Regions from separate parts of the Bacillus sp. FSL R5-0422 genome, predicted to be linked through region 1. Evidence: riboswitches for the same ligand, from Rfam matches in the RefSeq annotation. Region 1 holds a riboswitch; the other holds the start of a gene.
What was found. Region 1 has a riboswitch for thiamine pyrophosphate ahead of thiT (energy-coupled thiamine transporter ThiT). Riboswitches for the same ligand answer to the same signal wherever they lie in the genome.

Region 2: it holds a riboswitch for thiamine pyrophosphate, as region 1 does, so the genes downstream of both, thiC (phosphomethylpyrimidine synthase ThiC) here and thiT (energy-coupled thiamine transporter ThiT) in region 1, are expected to answer to the same signal.

Annotation. Positions count from the first base shown of each region.
Region 1 covers NZ_CP152014.1:2,683,903-2,692,057, forward strand. Annotated here, with positions in the region: rRNA gene rrf (5S ribosomal RNA) at 405-520, opposite strand; rRNA gene MKX52_RS13800 (23S ribosomal RNA) at 582-3,512, opposite strand; rRNA gene MKX52_RS13805 (16S ribosomal RNA) at 3,695-5,243, opposite strand; TPP riboswitch at 5,680-5,781, shown strand; gene thiT (energy-coupled thiamine transporter ThiT) at 5,880-6,455, shown strand; gene MKX52_RS13815 (GNAT family N-acetyltransferase) at 6,696-7,250, opposite strand; gene MKX52_RS13820 (DUF1232 domain-containing protein) at 7,419-8,054, shown strand; gene rodA (rod shape-determining protein RodA) at 8,069-8,155, shown strand, end outside.
Region 2 covers NZ_CP152014.1:2,370,140-2,378,294, forward strand. Annotated here, with positions in the region: gene ruvB (Holliday junction branch migration DNA helicase RuvB) at 1-788, opposite strand, end outside; gene ruvA (Holliday junction branch migration protein RuvA) at 800-1,405, opposite strand; gene MKX52_RS12135 (intercompartmental signaling factor BofC) at 1,554-2,054, opposite strand; gene MKX52_RS12140 (serine/threonine protein kinase) at 2,292-2,936, shown strand; gene MKX52_RS12145 (hypothetical protein) at 2,970-3,158, opposite strand; gene MKX52_RS12150 (hypothetical protein) at 3,350-3,496, shown strand; gene thiC (phosphomethylpyrimidine synthase ThiC) at 3,520-5,277, opposite strand; TPP riboswitch at 5,406-5,514, opposite strand; gene MKX52_RS12160 (LysE family transporter) at 5,752-6,384, shown strand; gene MKX52_RS12165 (YhcN/YlaJ family sporulation lipoprotein) at 6,433-7,050, opposite strand; gene safA (SafA/ExsA family spore coat assembly protein) at 7,184-8,155, opposite strand, start outside.

The DNA.
Region 1 (8,155 bases):
CAATTTTCATCCCGTATTTCTTTTAACAAATGACCGTTATTTCCTCTAATCAATCAGCGTCATCTAACGCTCATCACTTAAACGCCTCCACTCTATATTCTCTTTAAAAATGGGCAATTCCTTCATAAATATTAGCATCTCACATTAGATACCCATTATGTCTGAATTAGAATTAATTATCTACTAATATCAATACAGAGCTTTTCTATCATCTATTCATCTAACTCTTTACTGGTTATTTCATAGTTAACTGGAATACACGATCTCATTTTTAAAGAGTTTCATCTGCTTATAAATACGCTAGAGTGGAGTGTTGAAACGTTCATCAAACAAGTGCAATCAGCAGCATATTTTCTCAAGAAGCACAAAAAGACCAGTTCCAAATGGAACTGATCCTTATACAAGCTTGGCGGCGTCCTACTCTCACAGGGGGAGACCCCCAACTACCATCGGCGCTGAAGAGCTTAACTTCCGTGTTCGGTATGGGAACGGGTGTGACCTCTTCGCTATCGCCACCAAACCTGATGGAGAGAATGTTCTCTCAAAACTAGATAACAATGTTCAAACTTCACAATAGAATATAGGTTAAGTCCTCGATCTATTAGTATCTGTCAGCTCCACGTGTCACCACGCTTCCACCTCAGACCTATCAACCTGATCATCTTTCAGGGATCTTACTTCCTTGCGGAATGGGAAATCTCATCTTGAGGGGGGCTTCATGCTTAGATGCTTTCAGCACTTATCCCGTCCGCACATAGCTACCCAGCGATGCCCTTGGCAGAACAACTGGTACACCAGCGGTGCGTCCATCCCGGTCCTCTCGTACTAAGGACAGCTCCTCTCAAATTTCCTGCGCCCGCGACGGATAGGGACCGAACTGTCTCACGACGTTCTGAACCCAGCTCGCGTACCGCTTTAATGGGCGAACAGCCCAACCCTTGGGACCGACTACAGCCCCAGGATGCGATGAGCCGACATCGAGGTGCCAAACCTCCCCGTCGATGTGGACTCTTGGGGGAGATAAGCCTGTTATCCCCGGGGTAGCTTTTATCCGTTGAGCGATGGCCCTTCCATGCGGAACCACCGGATCACTAAGCCCGACTTTCGTCCCTGCTCGACTTGTAGGTCTCGCAGTCAAGCTCCCTTGTGCCTTTACACTCTGCGAATGATTTCCAACCATTCTGAGGGAACCTTTGGGCGCCTCCGTTACATTTTAGGAGGCGACCGCCCCAGTCAAACTGCCCACCTGACACTGTCTCCCTGCCCGATAAGGGCAGCGGGTTAGAAGGTCAATACAGCCAGGGTAGTATCCCACCGATGCCTCCACCGAAGCTAGCGCTCCGGTTTCCAAGGCTCCTACCTATCCTGTACAAGCTGTACCAACATTCAATATCAGGCTGCAGTAAAGCTCCACGGGGTCTTTCCGTCCTGTCGCGGGTAACCTGCATCTTCACAGGTACTATAATTTCACCGAGTCTCTCGTTGAGACAGTGCCCAGATCGTTGCGCCTTTCGTGCGGGTCGGAACTTACCCGACAAGGAATTTCGCTACCTTAGGACCGTTATAGTTACGGCCGCCGTTTACTGGGGCTTCAATTCGCACCTTCGCTTACGCTAAGCGCTCCTCTTAACCTTCCAGCACCGGGCAGGCGTCAGCCCCTATACTTCGCCTTACGGCTTCGCAGAGACCTGTGTTTTTGCTAAACAGTCGCCTGGGCCTATTCACTGCGGCTTCTCGGGGCTTTAACACCCTAAGAAGCACCCCTTCTCCCGAAGTTACGGGGTCATTTTGCCGAGTTCCTTAACGAGAGTTCTCTCGATCACCTTAGGATTCTCTCCTCGCCTACCTGTGTCGGTTTGCGGTACGGGCACCTCTCACCTCGCTAGAGGCTTTTCTTGGCAGTGTGGAATCAGGAACTTCGCTACTAAATTTCGCTCGCCATCACAGCTCAGCCTTCACGGGAAACGGATTTGCCTATTTCCCAGCCTAACTGCTTGGACGCGGATATCCAATACCGCGCTTACCCTATCCTCCTGCGTCCCCCCATTGCTCAAATGGTGAGGAGGTGGTACAGGAATATCAACCTGTTGTCCATCGCCTACGCCTTTCGGCCTCGGCTTAGGTCCCGACTAACCCTGAGCGGACGAGCCTTCCTCAGGAAACCTTAGGCATTCGGTGGACGGGATTCTCACCCGTCTTTCGCTACTCATACCGGCATTCTCACTTCTAAGCGCTCCACCAGTCCTTCCGGTCTGACTTCACAGCACTTAGAACGCTCTCCTACCACTGTTCGTTAGAACAGTCCGCAGCTTCGGTGATACGTTTAGCCCCGGTACATTTTCGGCGCAGAGTCACTCGACCAGTGAGCTATTACGCACTCTTTAAATGGTGGCTGCTTCTAAGCCAACATCCTGGTTGTCTAAGCAACTCCACATCCTTTTCCACTTAACGTATACTTTGGGACCTTAGCTGGCGGTCTGGGCTGTTTCCCTTTCGACTACGGATCTTATCACTCGCAGTCTGACTCCCAAGGATAAGTCATCGGCATTCGGAGTTTGACTGAATTCGGTAACCCGGTAGGGGCCCCTAGTCCAATCAGTGCTCTACCTCCGAGACTCTTACCTTGAGGCTAGCCCTAAAGCTATTTCGGAGAGAACCAGCTATCTCCAGGTTCGATTGGCATTTCACCCCTACCCACACCTCATCCCCGCACTTTTCAACGTGCGTGGGTTCGGGCCTCCATTCAGTGTTACCTGAACTTCACCCTGGACATGGGTAGATCACCTGGTTTCGGGTCTACGACCACGTACTCATGCGCCCTATTCAGACTCGCTTTCGCTGCGGCTCCGCATCTTCTGCTTAACCTTGCACGGGATCGTAACTCGCCGGTTCATTCTACAAAAGGCACGCCATCACCCTTTAACGGGCTCTGACTACTTGTAGGCACACGGTTTCAGGATCTATTTCACTCCCCTTCCGGGGTGCTTTTCACCTTTCCCTCACGGTACTGGTTCACTATCGGTCACTAGGGAGTATTTAGCCTTGGGAGATGGTCCTCCCGGATTCCGACGGAATTTCACGTGTTCCGCCGTACTCAGGATCCACTCTGGAGAGAACAACATTTCAGTTACAGGGCTGTTACCTTCTTTGGCGGGCCTTTCCAGACCTCTTCGCTTATATCGTTCCTTTGTAACTCCGTATAGAGTGTCCTACAACCCCAAGAGGCAAGCCTCTTGGTTTGGGCTGTTCCCGTTTCGCTCGCCGCTACTCAGGGAATCGCATTTGCTTTCTCTTCCTCCGGGTACTTAGATGTTTCAGTTCCCCGGGTATGCCTTCTCATACTCTATGTATTCAAGTATGGATACTACTCCATTACGAGCAGTGGGTTTCCCCATTCGGAAATCTCCGGATCAAAGCTTGCTTACAGCTCCCCGAAGCATATCGGTGTTCGTCCCGTCCTTCATCGGCTCCTAGTGCCAAGGCATCCACCGTGCGCCCTTTCTAACTTAACCATTTCTTACTTTAGAAAGAATCACTATGTGTGATGAACTTTGCATTGCATTCAATGTGAATGTATTACTTATTGTTATCTAGTTTTCAAAGAACAATCCTGTCTCGCTAGAGACATGTTTTGAAGGAATGATCCTTCAAAACTAAACAAGACGAAAACGCACGCTGCTCCATATATCCTTAGAAAGGAGGTGATCCAGCCGCACCTTCCGATACGGCTACCTTGTTACGACTTCACCCCAATCATCTGTCCCACCTTCGGCGGCTGGCTCCATAAAGGTTACCTCACCGACTTCGGGTGTTACAAACTCTCGTGGTGTGACGGGCGGTGTGTACAAGGCCCGGGAACGTATTCACCGCGGCATGCTGATCCGCGATTACTAGCGATTCCAGCTTCACGCAGTCGAGTTGCAGACTGCGATCCGAACTGAGAACAGATTTATGGGATTGGCTAAACCTTGCGGTCTCGCAGCCCTTTGTTCTGTCCATTGTAGCACGTGTGTAGCCCAGGTCATAAGGGGCATGATGATTTGACGTCATCCCCACCTTCCTCCGGTTTGTCACCGGCAGTCACCTTAGAGTGCCCAACTAAATGCTGGCAACTAAGATCAAGGGTTGCGCTCGTTGCGGGACTTAACCCAACATCTCACGACACGAGCTGACGACAACCATGCACCACCTGTCACTCTGTCCCCGAAGGGAAAGCCCTATCTCTAGGGTTGTCAGAGGATGTCAAGACCTGGTAAGGTTCTTCGCGTTGCTTCGAATTAAACCACATGCTCCACCGCTTGTGCGGGCCCCCGTCAATTCCTTTGAGTTTCAGTCTTGCGACCGTACTCCCCAGGCGGAGTGCTTAATGCGTTAGCTGCAGCACTAAGGGGCGGAAACCCCCTAACACTTAGCACTCATCGTTTACGGCGTGGACTACCAGGGTATCTAATCCTGTTCGCTCCCCACGCTTTCGCTCCTCAGCGTCAGTTACAGACCAGAGAGTCGCCTTCGCCACTGGTGTTCCTCCACATCTCTACGCATTTCACCGCTACACGTGGAATTCCACTCTCCTCTTCTGCACTCAAGTTTCCCAGTTTCCAATGACCCTCCCCGGTTGAGCCGGGGGCTTTCACATCAGACTTAAGAAACCGCCTGCGAGCCCTTTACGCCCAATAATTCCGGACAACGCTTGCCACCTACGTATTACCGCGGCTGCTGGCACGTAGTTAGCCGTGGCTTTCTGGTTAGGTACCGTCAAGGTGCGAGCAGTTACTCTCGCACTTGTTCTTCCCTAACAACAGAGCTTTACGATCCGAAAACCTTCATCACTCACGCGGCGTTGCTCCGTCAGACTTTCGTCCATTGCGGAAGATTCCCTACTGCTGCCTCCCGTAGGAGTCTGGGCCGTGTCTCAGTCCCAGTGTGGCCGATCACCCTCTCAGGTCGGCTACGCATCGTCGCCTTGGTGAGCCATTACCCCACCAACTAGCTAATGCGCCGCGGGTCCATCTGTAAGTGACAGCCGAAACCGTCTTTCATCCTTGAACCATGCGGTTCAAGGAACTATCCGGTATTAGCTCCGGTTTCCCGGAGTTATCCCAGTCTTACAGGCAGGTTACCCACGTGTTACTCACCCGTCCGCCGCTAACATCCGGGAGCAAGCTCCCTTCTGTCCGCTCGACTTGCATGTATTAGGCACGCCGCCAGCGTTCGTCCTGAGCCAGGATCAAACTCTCCGAGGTATGCAGGATGCATATCACACATGCGTTGCTACACGATGTAGCGAACTTAGCATGTGATCATTTCCTGCCTCGTCAGCGTTTGACTGACTACCTATGAAACATCATAGGATTTTTTATAAAAACTCGAATTAACAGGTACGTTTTGTCTTATTTAGTTTTCAAAGATCATCTTCGCCGTCTCTCAGAGGCGACTTTATTAATATAACATTCTATCAAGATAAAGTCAATAACTTTTTTCTTTATGTTATTTAATAACCGCGCTGTTTTAGCGGCGAATACAAATATAACACCTTTTGAGAGAGGAAACAAGTATTTTTTCTAAATAATTTATTTTCCCTTATCTCTACCTATATAATCATACAAAAATCGATTGTCACAGGAATTCTCTATTGTTGATCTAGAAGGTCTTTAGTATATTTATAATAGAAGAAAACTAAATAACCGCAGGGGGAGCTTTGTGCTGAGAGTGAACACTTGTTGTTCTGACCCTTTGAACCTGTCAGTTAATACTGAAGTAGGAATGTGGATTCATTTGAATACATGTGGTGTATTCAACTCGATATGTTTTTCTATGAATAACATACTCATCCTTACACGGTCTCTCCTTGCTCAATTCATGAAAAGGGAGATTTTTTTATGCAGCAATCAAACCAATTGGTACGACTGATGGAAATCGCAATTATGACTTCACTTGCACTTGTATTAGATTACTTATCAGGTCTCTTTTTAAGAATGCCGAATGGCGGATCTCTTGCGCTAATTATGATCCCCGTCATTCTTATGTCTATTAGATGGGGAATATCAACCGGGTTTATCATTGGCGTGCTTATTGCAGGCCTTCAGCTGATGAATGGTCCTATTATTGCTACACCAGTTCAAGGATTTCTCGATTATTTCGTCGCATCTGTTGTCATTTCCCTAAGTGGCCTATTTTCTGGATTGATTAAAAAAGCCATTCAGGATCAAAAACGAAAGCAGCAATTCTTCTATATTACTTTATCCGTATTTGTTGCAAGTTTCTTCAGACTGTTGACGTTCTTTATTTCTGGTGTTGTTTTCTTTTCTCAGAATGCACCAAAAGGAACGCCAGGTTGGGTTTACTCTTTAATTTATAACAGCACATATATGGTCCCTTCATTTATTATTTGCAGTATCGTTCTTTGCATACTCATACCAAGTGCATCTCGTTTGGTTTTTCCTCACAAAAAATAACTGGCTGATTTCAGCTGGTTATTTTTTTATGCATAAATTGGCGCTCTATGGAATCTATTAATAGTAGAAGATTTCATGTTGGAGGTACGTCAATGAACCCTTACTCCATTATGCTGTGCTGTTATATTCTCAGTCTTGCTTATTTTTTGGCAGGTTTCTATGAAGCTTTAAAGATAGCAGGAATAAAAGGAAAAGTAGAAGCTTCTCCTCTTATCTCTTATATGTTGCTAGCGGTGCTTTTCACATTTTTCTCTCATTATTATTGGAAGCTGACGATTTAATTCGGTGTAGATGGTCATTTAATACAGGTAGCTCCCACCCGTACCCTATTTCATCATGCTTCTCGCCAGCCAGCTCGAACTGGCTGGTAACGACAAAATGAGGTTGAAGCTTTTGATAAAAATGCTTTGCCGAGTTTTGTTCAAATACCCACAGCAGTATATTTTGATACCCTTTCTCTATTAAATAACGCACTCCTTCTGCAATTAAAGCAATTCCTGCTCCTGATCTCTGTTTCTTTTGCAATAAATAGATCGCGTAAAGTTCTCCATCATATGTTGGATACCTCTCATCACGTTGTTTTCCAAAAGAAGCAAAACCAAATACCCCCTCGGCATCTTCTGCGACAAACGTCCCTTCAAGTGACATTCTTCTCCAGCTCTCTTCTCGCTCTTCTATTTTTAAACCATCCAAATAATCCTGATTGATAATACCTTGATAAGTCGTCTGCCAGCTCTTCACATGTATTTCGGCGATTTTAGGAATATCTTGTTGTACAGCATGTCTCACCTTCATCCGCGCCACTCCTTCTCATTTTTTCACCATATCTTTATTATGATAAATTCCTATTTCCTAAAATTCAACCAGTAAAGGATATCCGTTGACATTTTGTCAACACACCTTTATATTGAGTACGACTTCTTCTATAGAAGAGTTGATACATCATACAAAGGATGGCGTAAAATGGATTCTAAAACAACTGAGCTTGGGACTCTTTTAAAGGAAAGATTGCAACAACGTTCTTTATCTTTAAGAGAGCTCAGCACATACACAGAAATTGATAAAGCGACACTGTCTCGAATCATGAACGGAAAAAGAAAACCAACTTTGAATCATCTGCAGCGGCTTTCAGATTCTCTCAACCTATCATTAGATCAACTATTAGCTGCTGCTGGGTTTCCAATCAAAAACGAAAAGGTACATAGTGATACGTTCATCCAAGCGGTAGAAGAGATCGAAACAACACTGAAAGATCAGGAGGTCTATGACGGTACATTTAGTCAGACGAAATTGAAACAAAAGCTAAACGAATATGAGACCTATAGCCAAACAAACGAGGGAAAAGAAACGATCTCGGCAAAGTTTGAGAAAAAGATGGAGACGCTAAACGGCATCGGACCATTCCTTCAGCATTTGAAAGACATGTACAGCTTATTCATGACCGGACGAGGTACTTCTCGAGAATTAATGCTGATGGGGGGCGCGCTCCTTTATTTCATTATGCCTGTTGATTTAATACCAGATTATATTTTTCCGATCGGCTACATTGATGATGCTGCGGCTGTGAAAATCGTCATAGACCAGCTGACAAATAGGTAACAGGAAAAGAAGCTATGAAAAAACAGTACAGCATTGACTTCATCCTTTTACTCACTGTCATTTGTTTCTTTGTCATCAGCCTGATAGCTGTATATAGCGGA
Region 2 (8,155 bases), 310 kb from region 1:
TCGATATGATCAAGACCAAGCTTGTCGACTTGAAGGCGCTCAAGGGCATCTTCCGCAATGTCCTCGGTAATCGCATGATTTCCAAGCACCTGGGCAAAATCTCTTACTCTTCTGAGTAGACGATTGGCAACCCTCGGCGTACCGCGGGAACGTCTTGCGATCTCTTCGGCTGAGCGAAGATCAATCCCAATCTCGAACAGCTCGGCTGTTCTTGAAACAATGTGAGCCAAATCTCTTTGCTCATAGTATTCCAATCTTGCATGTACCCCAAACCTGTCACGAAGCGGCGCTGTTAAAAGCCCAACACGGGTTGTAGCACCTACAAGTGTAAATGGCGGTAAATCAAGCCGTACAGAGCGCGCTGTATCTCCTTTGCCAATGACGATATCTAAACAAAAATCCTCCATTGCTGGATAAAGTACTTCCTCAATTGAACGCTGCAAGCGATGAATTTCATCTATAAACAACACATCACCTGGCTCAAGAGACGTTAAAATCGCCGCCAAATCACCAGGACGTTCAATCGCTGGTCCAGATGTTGTACGCAGCTGAACATTCATTTCATTGGCAATAATTGACGCAAGCGTCGTTTTCCCGAGTCCGGGCGGTCCGTATAAGAGGACGTGATCGAGCGTTTCCTGCCTCATACGGGCAGCTTCAATAAACACACTGAGGTTATCCTTAACTTTTTGCTGACCGATATATTGGCTAAGTGTCTGAGGCCGCAGACTTTGCTCAATGGCTGATTCATGGTTGTCTGCTTCAGTTGAGACGAGCCGTTCATCCATGAGACATCACCTTATTTCAACATTTTTTGTAAAGCTTTTTTCACATATTGATCGGTTGTGAGATTCTTTTCTTCTTTTAACAATGGATATACCTTTTTAATTTCGCGATCACCGTATCCAAGAACACTTAAGGCTTCAAGCGCTTCGTCTAATGCTGTTTGCTGCGTTTCGACCTGAATATGGTCCTCGTGATTAAATAGATTGCCAATCATTTCAGGAACAACATCAGCTAGCTTTCCTTTTAGATCGAGAATGATTTGGCGAGCTGTCTTTTTGCCAACGCCAGGGAACTTGATCAGGAACGCTTCATCTTCACGTTCTATCGCTGAGATGACAGCGCCAGGATCACCGGAAGCAAGAATCGCTAGAGCCCCCTTCGGCCCAATCCCTGTGACATTTAACAGTTTTGTGAACAGCGCTTTTTCTTCTCGTGTTTGAAATCCATATAACGAGAAAGCGTCTTCCTTTATGTAATGATACGTATAAATCGTTTCTTGTTTATTGATTTGATAGATAAACGGGTTTGGGCTATAGACTTGATATCCCACTCCGCCGTTTTCTATGACAACATATTGCGGGCACACATAATCAATGGTCCCTTTTACAAACTCTATCACCGTTTTCACCTCTTTGACTGTTCTTCATTGTAACATAAATCGAGAAGAAAACCGCAATAAAAGTTAACATACGTTCGCTCAATCCATTTTTACGATGACACCACGAAAAACAGCTTGCGGCCTTCACACCAGCAAGCTGTTATACGCGTTAAAACGATATTTCATTTCGGTAAGGTTTCATGACTTCAAGCACATGCTCAAATTCATCCTTTGTTCGAAAAGGGATGCCTTGCTCAAGCTGCTCCTCCACATGACTTTCTAAACGGGACGTATCAATTTGAAAAAAGAGATGAATGGGCTCCGCCCAGCCGTCAGGCCTTCCATGAAACGTAGAAATCACACCGTCCTCTGATAATCCGATATATCCATTTGCTTTACTTAATGGAGAGATATCATCAATTTGCTTTCTAAAAAGCGCAAAATCCTCTTTCTGTTCTACTAGCGTCCAGCCTTTATACTGCGACCAGAATGTGTCTTTGTCTTCTAATGATGCCCGGTGTCTTTCAATACTCACATCTCCGTCTAGATAGACTTTTTCAAGCTGTACGGTGATCGAGTTTGACTGCTTTTGCAAGTGTTCTTTTCCCTCCATATCCGCAGCGAAAAAAAGCACACTTGTCATGATAAGTCCTGTAACGAAACATTTCATCTTCACTTTCACTATTTACACCTCTTTAAAACATGAGATCGATGCATGACATATGTAGTTTGACCCATTTTTCTAAACATTAACCAAATCGATGATATGAATATATGGGAAGAGTCTTTCGTTGTATCCTTCATTCGTAAATGGTATGTTTTATACAATCCATTGCTTTATCGAATGCTCGGTTTTTCATCATTCGTTTTTCAGCCGCATAAACTGAAACCAAAGAAGGTGAAGCCAATGTCAGAAGTCAAAAGATTAGCCGAATCGATTCAGTATCATGAGGATAAACGTCTTCATAAGCTTGCCTTTAAACCGGCAGAGCTTGAGCTGTGTGGCAAAGGAAGAAGTGCCTATGTCTTTTCATACAAAAAAGACGGCAAGAAAATGGCGCTAAAAGTCTTTTTCCCTTCTTATCAACATATTGCCCGTAAAGAAGCCGCCATTTATGAAAAACTCTCTGGTTCGTCTTACTACCCTGAGATTTATGAATCTGGGGATCAGTATATTTTAATGGAATATATTAAAGGAAATACTTTTTATGAATGCCTCACAAAGGGGATTCCTATTAAAAAACAAATGATTGAACAAGTCGATGATGCGCTAGAAGAAGCACGCGAGAAAGGGTTGAACCCTTCTGACATCCACCTGCGGAATCTGATCTTAACAAAGGAAGGACAGGTCAGGGTCATTGACGTTGCCCGTTTCACACAAACAAAAGCTTGCCATCAATGGGATGACTTAAAAGCCGCTTACGCTTATTATCAAAAGCCTTTTTTTCCGAAAAAAGCACCACGTCTATGGCTTGAAGTGATTGCTTATTTCTATAAAAAGAACTGGCTGTCCCGTGGTCAGCTTAATAATCGAAATGATTTCTCTGCATAATGAAAGCCGCTCTTACCGAGCGGCTTTTCTCTGTCAATCTGTTTCTGTTTCAACATGGATGCTATTCACATTTAATAAGTTAATGATTTCATTATTCAGCTTAAACCAATGATTGGCTTCTTCAATTTTCTTATACACATCATAGGTAGCTGGACGTTTTAGCTCGAAATCAAGCACTTCCCCATTGTTCATATGAAATGTTACCTTAAATACTTTCATCATAAGATCACCTTCCACTCTCTCTTGTTAGCTGGCCAAATAGATCGGCTCTTTTCATTCATTCTCTACTCAACTCGTTTCCCCTCCTTCTTTCCTTTCAAACACAAGAAGTTTAAATTTTGTTTAAATTCAAACAACATCTCTATCTCTCTTCTTTGCAAAGAAGTATATTATTTAAAAAGGAGGTTTTCTTTATGAAACGGAAAAAGAAACGAACATCTCCAGAAAGACAAACAGTCTTGTTTCATTTAACAGATGCCCTCATTCCAAGTCTGGACATGATAGGGGTTGCATTAAAGGCATTTTTCCACCTCTTAAGAAAAGCCTTTTCCGTGATCTGATATAAAGCCCCGTAGGTTCTTTTTTAGGATGAATATATTTGACTTCCTCCGCTGATAAACTCCTTCGCCTTTTTCTCCATCTCTTTTTTCACTTCTTCTGATTGATTGCGAATATCATGGGAAATTTTCATGCTACAAAACTTCGGTCCGCACATCGAGCAGAAATGGGCAGTCTTAGCGCCTTCAGCAGGCAATGTTTCATCATGGAACGCCATCGCTCTTTCTGGATCAATTGACAGGTTGAATTGGTCACGCCATCTAAATTCAAACCTTGCTTTCGATAAAGCATCATCGCGCTTTTGAGCAGCAGGATGTCCTTTCGCTAGATCAGCAGCATGAGCGGCAATTTTATAAGCGATCACACCTTCTCTTACATCTTCTTTGTTCGGCAGCCCTAAATGCTCCTTTGGCGTTACATAGCATAGCATCGCTGTTCCATACCAGCCGATCATAGCTGCGCCGATGGCAGATGTAATATGATCATATCCCGGAGCAATATCTGTTGTAAGAGGCCCTAATGTATAAAATGGTGCCTCTTTGCAAATCTCCATTTGCTTGTCCACATTTTCTTTGATTTTATCCATTGGAACATGTCCAGGTCCTTCAATCATCACCTGTACATCATGTTTCCATGCGATCTCTGTCAATTCACCTAACGTTTCTAGCTCTGCAAACTGCGCTTCATCATTGGCATCAGCTATTGATCCTGGTCTAAGCCCATCTCCAAGTGAAAAAGCAATATCATACGTTTTCATAATCTCACAAATGTCTTCAAAGTGGGTATAAAGGAAATTCTCTTGATGATGAGCAAGACACCACCTTGCCATAATGGCACCGCCTCTTGAAACAATACCAGTCACCCGGTCGACTGTCAGAGGAATATACCTTAACCGCACGCCCGCATGAATCGTGAAGTAGTCTACTCCTTGCTCTGCTTGTTCAATTAATGTGTCTCTGTACACGTCCCACGTCAAATCTTCTGCCACGCCATTCACTTTCTCAAGCGCCTGATAAATGGGAACGGTGCCTACTGGGACTGGACAATTCCGTATGATCCATTCCCTCGTTGTATGAATATCCTTTCCTGTAGACAGATCCATCATGGTGTCTGCCCCCCATCTGATCGCCCATGTCATTTTTTCAACTTCTTCATCAATGGATGATGTCACAGCTGAATTGCCAATGTTCGCATTGATTTTGACATGAAAATGCCTTCCGATAATCATCGGTTCACTTTCAGGATGGTTAATATTCGCTGGAATGACAGCTCTTCCGCTGGCAACTTCCTCTCTCACGAACTCAGGGCTTAGCCCTTCTCTTAAGGCGATGAACTCCATTTCAGGCGTGACAATACCTTTTTTTGCATAGTGCATTTGCGTCACACAGGCACCTTGTTTTGCACGAAGCGGCTTATGATGAAAATCAGTATGAATATGCTGATGAGACCCGTTTCTAGAGCGATAGCCGTTATCTTCAGGTTTTACATGGCGCCCTTCATAGCTTTCTGTATCTCCCCTTTCTTCGACCCATGCTGCTCTCAGACGGTTAAGCCCTTTTGTCACATCGATATGGGCATGCTCATCCGTGTAAGGACCACTCGTATCGTACACACGAATTGGTTCATTTTGAATCATTCCTGCCTGCGTCACCGTTTGCGTGAGGGCAATTTCTCTTTTTGGCACTAAAATGTCAGGTCTTGACCCTTTCTCATACACCTTTCGGCTGCCGTCAAAGCTTGATAATAACGATTGAGTTGTTGGGATATTTTTCTTTTCTTTCATTTGCTGTTCTCTCCTTCTCTTCTTGTCACCGGACAGGATGGAATCAGCACCAGCAAAAAACCAGGCTCTATGAAAAGAACCTGGTTTCGTCGTTAGAAATAAACATGAATGTCATCCGTAAATGACCCATGTATCATCTTCAACTTCCCCACGCTGGTACGAGCCAGATCAGGTCCAAAGGGTTAAGAAGTATACACTTCTCTCTCAGCCCAGCCTCGGGCACCCCTAGTCACATTTATTATTTTCCACAACAGTGTAGCATAGCGATGCCATGAAAAAAAGAAGTTTCAGGAAAATAGTTCCTTTTCACTACAAAAGAAATAAAGCCAGCTTAATATACACATTGATATACACCCTCCATCCCAACCATTTAGATAAAAACTGAAATAATCATTGATCCTTTCCTCCTATTATGTATAATTAATCTAAACGGAGAATTTTTATACAAACTTTTTCAAAGGAAGTTCTAGTCGATTGCAAACATTTCTCACATTTATCGTCGTAGGATTCTCAATTGCTCTGCCAGTCGGAGCGATCACGGTTGAAATGACAAAACAGGGATTAAAAAACGGCTTCTTTCATGGTTTAACCGTAGGAGCAGGCGGCATGACCATCGATCTCTTACTTATCTTGGCTTTATATGCTGGATTTGCTCAGTTTTTATCACTGCCATTTGTCCAAATCCCGCTTTGGCTAATCGGAGCTATATTCTTAATGATTCTCGCATACGATTCCATTAAACATGCGGATCAAGACATCCATTTAGCTGGCGAAAAAGTCAATAAATCATTCGCAAAAACGTACAGAAACGGCTTGCTTGTCGCGGTATCTCCTGGAAACCTTGTGTTTTGGGTTTCTGTATTCGGTGCTGTACTGGCAGATGCCTATACAAAAACAGATTCATCTGAATTTATGCTAGCATCAGGTGGTATATTGGCAGGAATTCTCCTTCATGACATCGGTCTCCTCACTCTTGTATCCTTAACAAGAAAAGTGATGAACCAAACGATGATCAAATGGACATCCATTATTGCTGGTATTTTATTACTAGGGTTTGGCTGTTATTTCTTTTACGAATTTTATATGGGCATCAAGGTTTATTTTTAAGAAAAGGCTAAAGTTCTTGAGGAACTTTAGCCTTTTTTATTCTCGAACCTATCGAGTCATGCCTGTTTGATCTGTTTCAAATTGTGTTCTTCTCATATCTCTAAAGCGTGTGAAAGCACCCTCGTCTTTAATGACTTGGACAGCTCTTCCATCCGCATAACGAGTCGCTGCTTCTTCCACTTGTGATATTCCCTCTGATGTCAGACGCCCATCTGATTTAATGGCAATATACACATTTTCATCTGTTACCATTACTTGCGAGTCTGCAACATGATTCATTTTATTGACGCGATTGGCAATTTTTCTTGAACGCTGCACGTTTTCTTGTTTATCGTAGCCAGAGAACGACATTTGGTTATGGTAGTTCATATCTCCATGGCTATATCGTCCATCTCCACCTGCGAGAGGCGTTCGATCGTCAGCTTGAGGACGGGTGCGATAATCAACATTCGTTGTATTCCCACCGTTCATTCCCTCCATGAGTTCGGAAACTGGTCCTTGGTGATCTTGGTTATTGTCATCCGCACGATTATTCGAATGATATCCAACTGGCTGACCTGATTGATTGTGACGTGTATCGACACCTGCATTGTCATTTGTACCACATGCCGTTAACCCAATAGGAAGAAGCACTAATGCGATCGTTTTTTGCCATTTTTGTCTCAAACGAAAAACCCCCTGTACAAATTCAATCTCATGAGCGCGAAACAGGCTCTGTTTTAGCATGTACAGTTTTGGGGAAAATCAAGCTGTCAGTTATAAACAAAAAAAGGAACGATTGAGATCGCTCCTTCTTTTATTACTCTTCTTCGTCTTCCTCTGGTCTTGCAAAAACAGATTGACCTGGATATGGCTGCATATAAGGCTGCGCTGGATAAGCTCCCATTTGGCCATAAGGTACAGGATTCGGGTAATGTCCTGGCCACGGTTGATGCTGCTTCATGCCATCATCACATCCGCAGTCTTCCTTGCCATAAGCTTCATTTGAAACATTTGGATAAAAGCCTTGATTGACGTTCGCATTGACATTGGCGTTTGCATTGGCATTCGGATGCATATGGTGGTGCCAGTGATGACCATCATTTGCATGATGTTCATAATGTTCTCCGTAATAAGCTGGCGCTTGATACGCAGGATAATATGGCTGCGCTGGGTATGGATATGGCATCATGTGATGGTGATAATACGGCTGGACAGGGTAGCAAAGACCTGAACCTGGTAAAATTGGCGACGCTGGTACCATTTGCTGCGGATATGGATACATCGCTGGCATGTAATGACCATAACCATAATAAGGATCATATGCGTCATGATGCTGGTGATGATGATGTTCCTTATTCTCAGCCATTCCCCCTACCGCTGCGCCTGCTACATTCGGCATTTGCGGGAAATTAGGAAGGTTTGGGTAATTGCTGTGCTCCATATCTTTTCCCTCCTCCTTTTGATGCGAGATATGAATAAACGGATCATACCCCTTTGCCACCTCATCTTTTAAATGATCTTTCTTTTCATGATGGAAATGGTCCTTGTGATCTTTATGCTCCTTATTCTCATAGTGAACATGATCTTTATGATCCTTCTTGTCATGAACATGATCTTTCTTTTCATGAACGTGATCTTTTTTCTCATGATGTTCTTTTTTGGGAGGAGGCGTGAATGGCTGGTAGAGATTGGTCTGATAATAGTTCACATCGACTTGCGGAAAAACGGGCTGCTCGATCTTTGGCACTGGCGGTACATATGGTACAGGTTCGTTTGGCTTTTCTTTTGG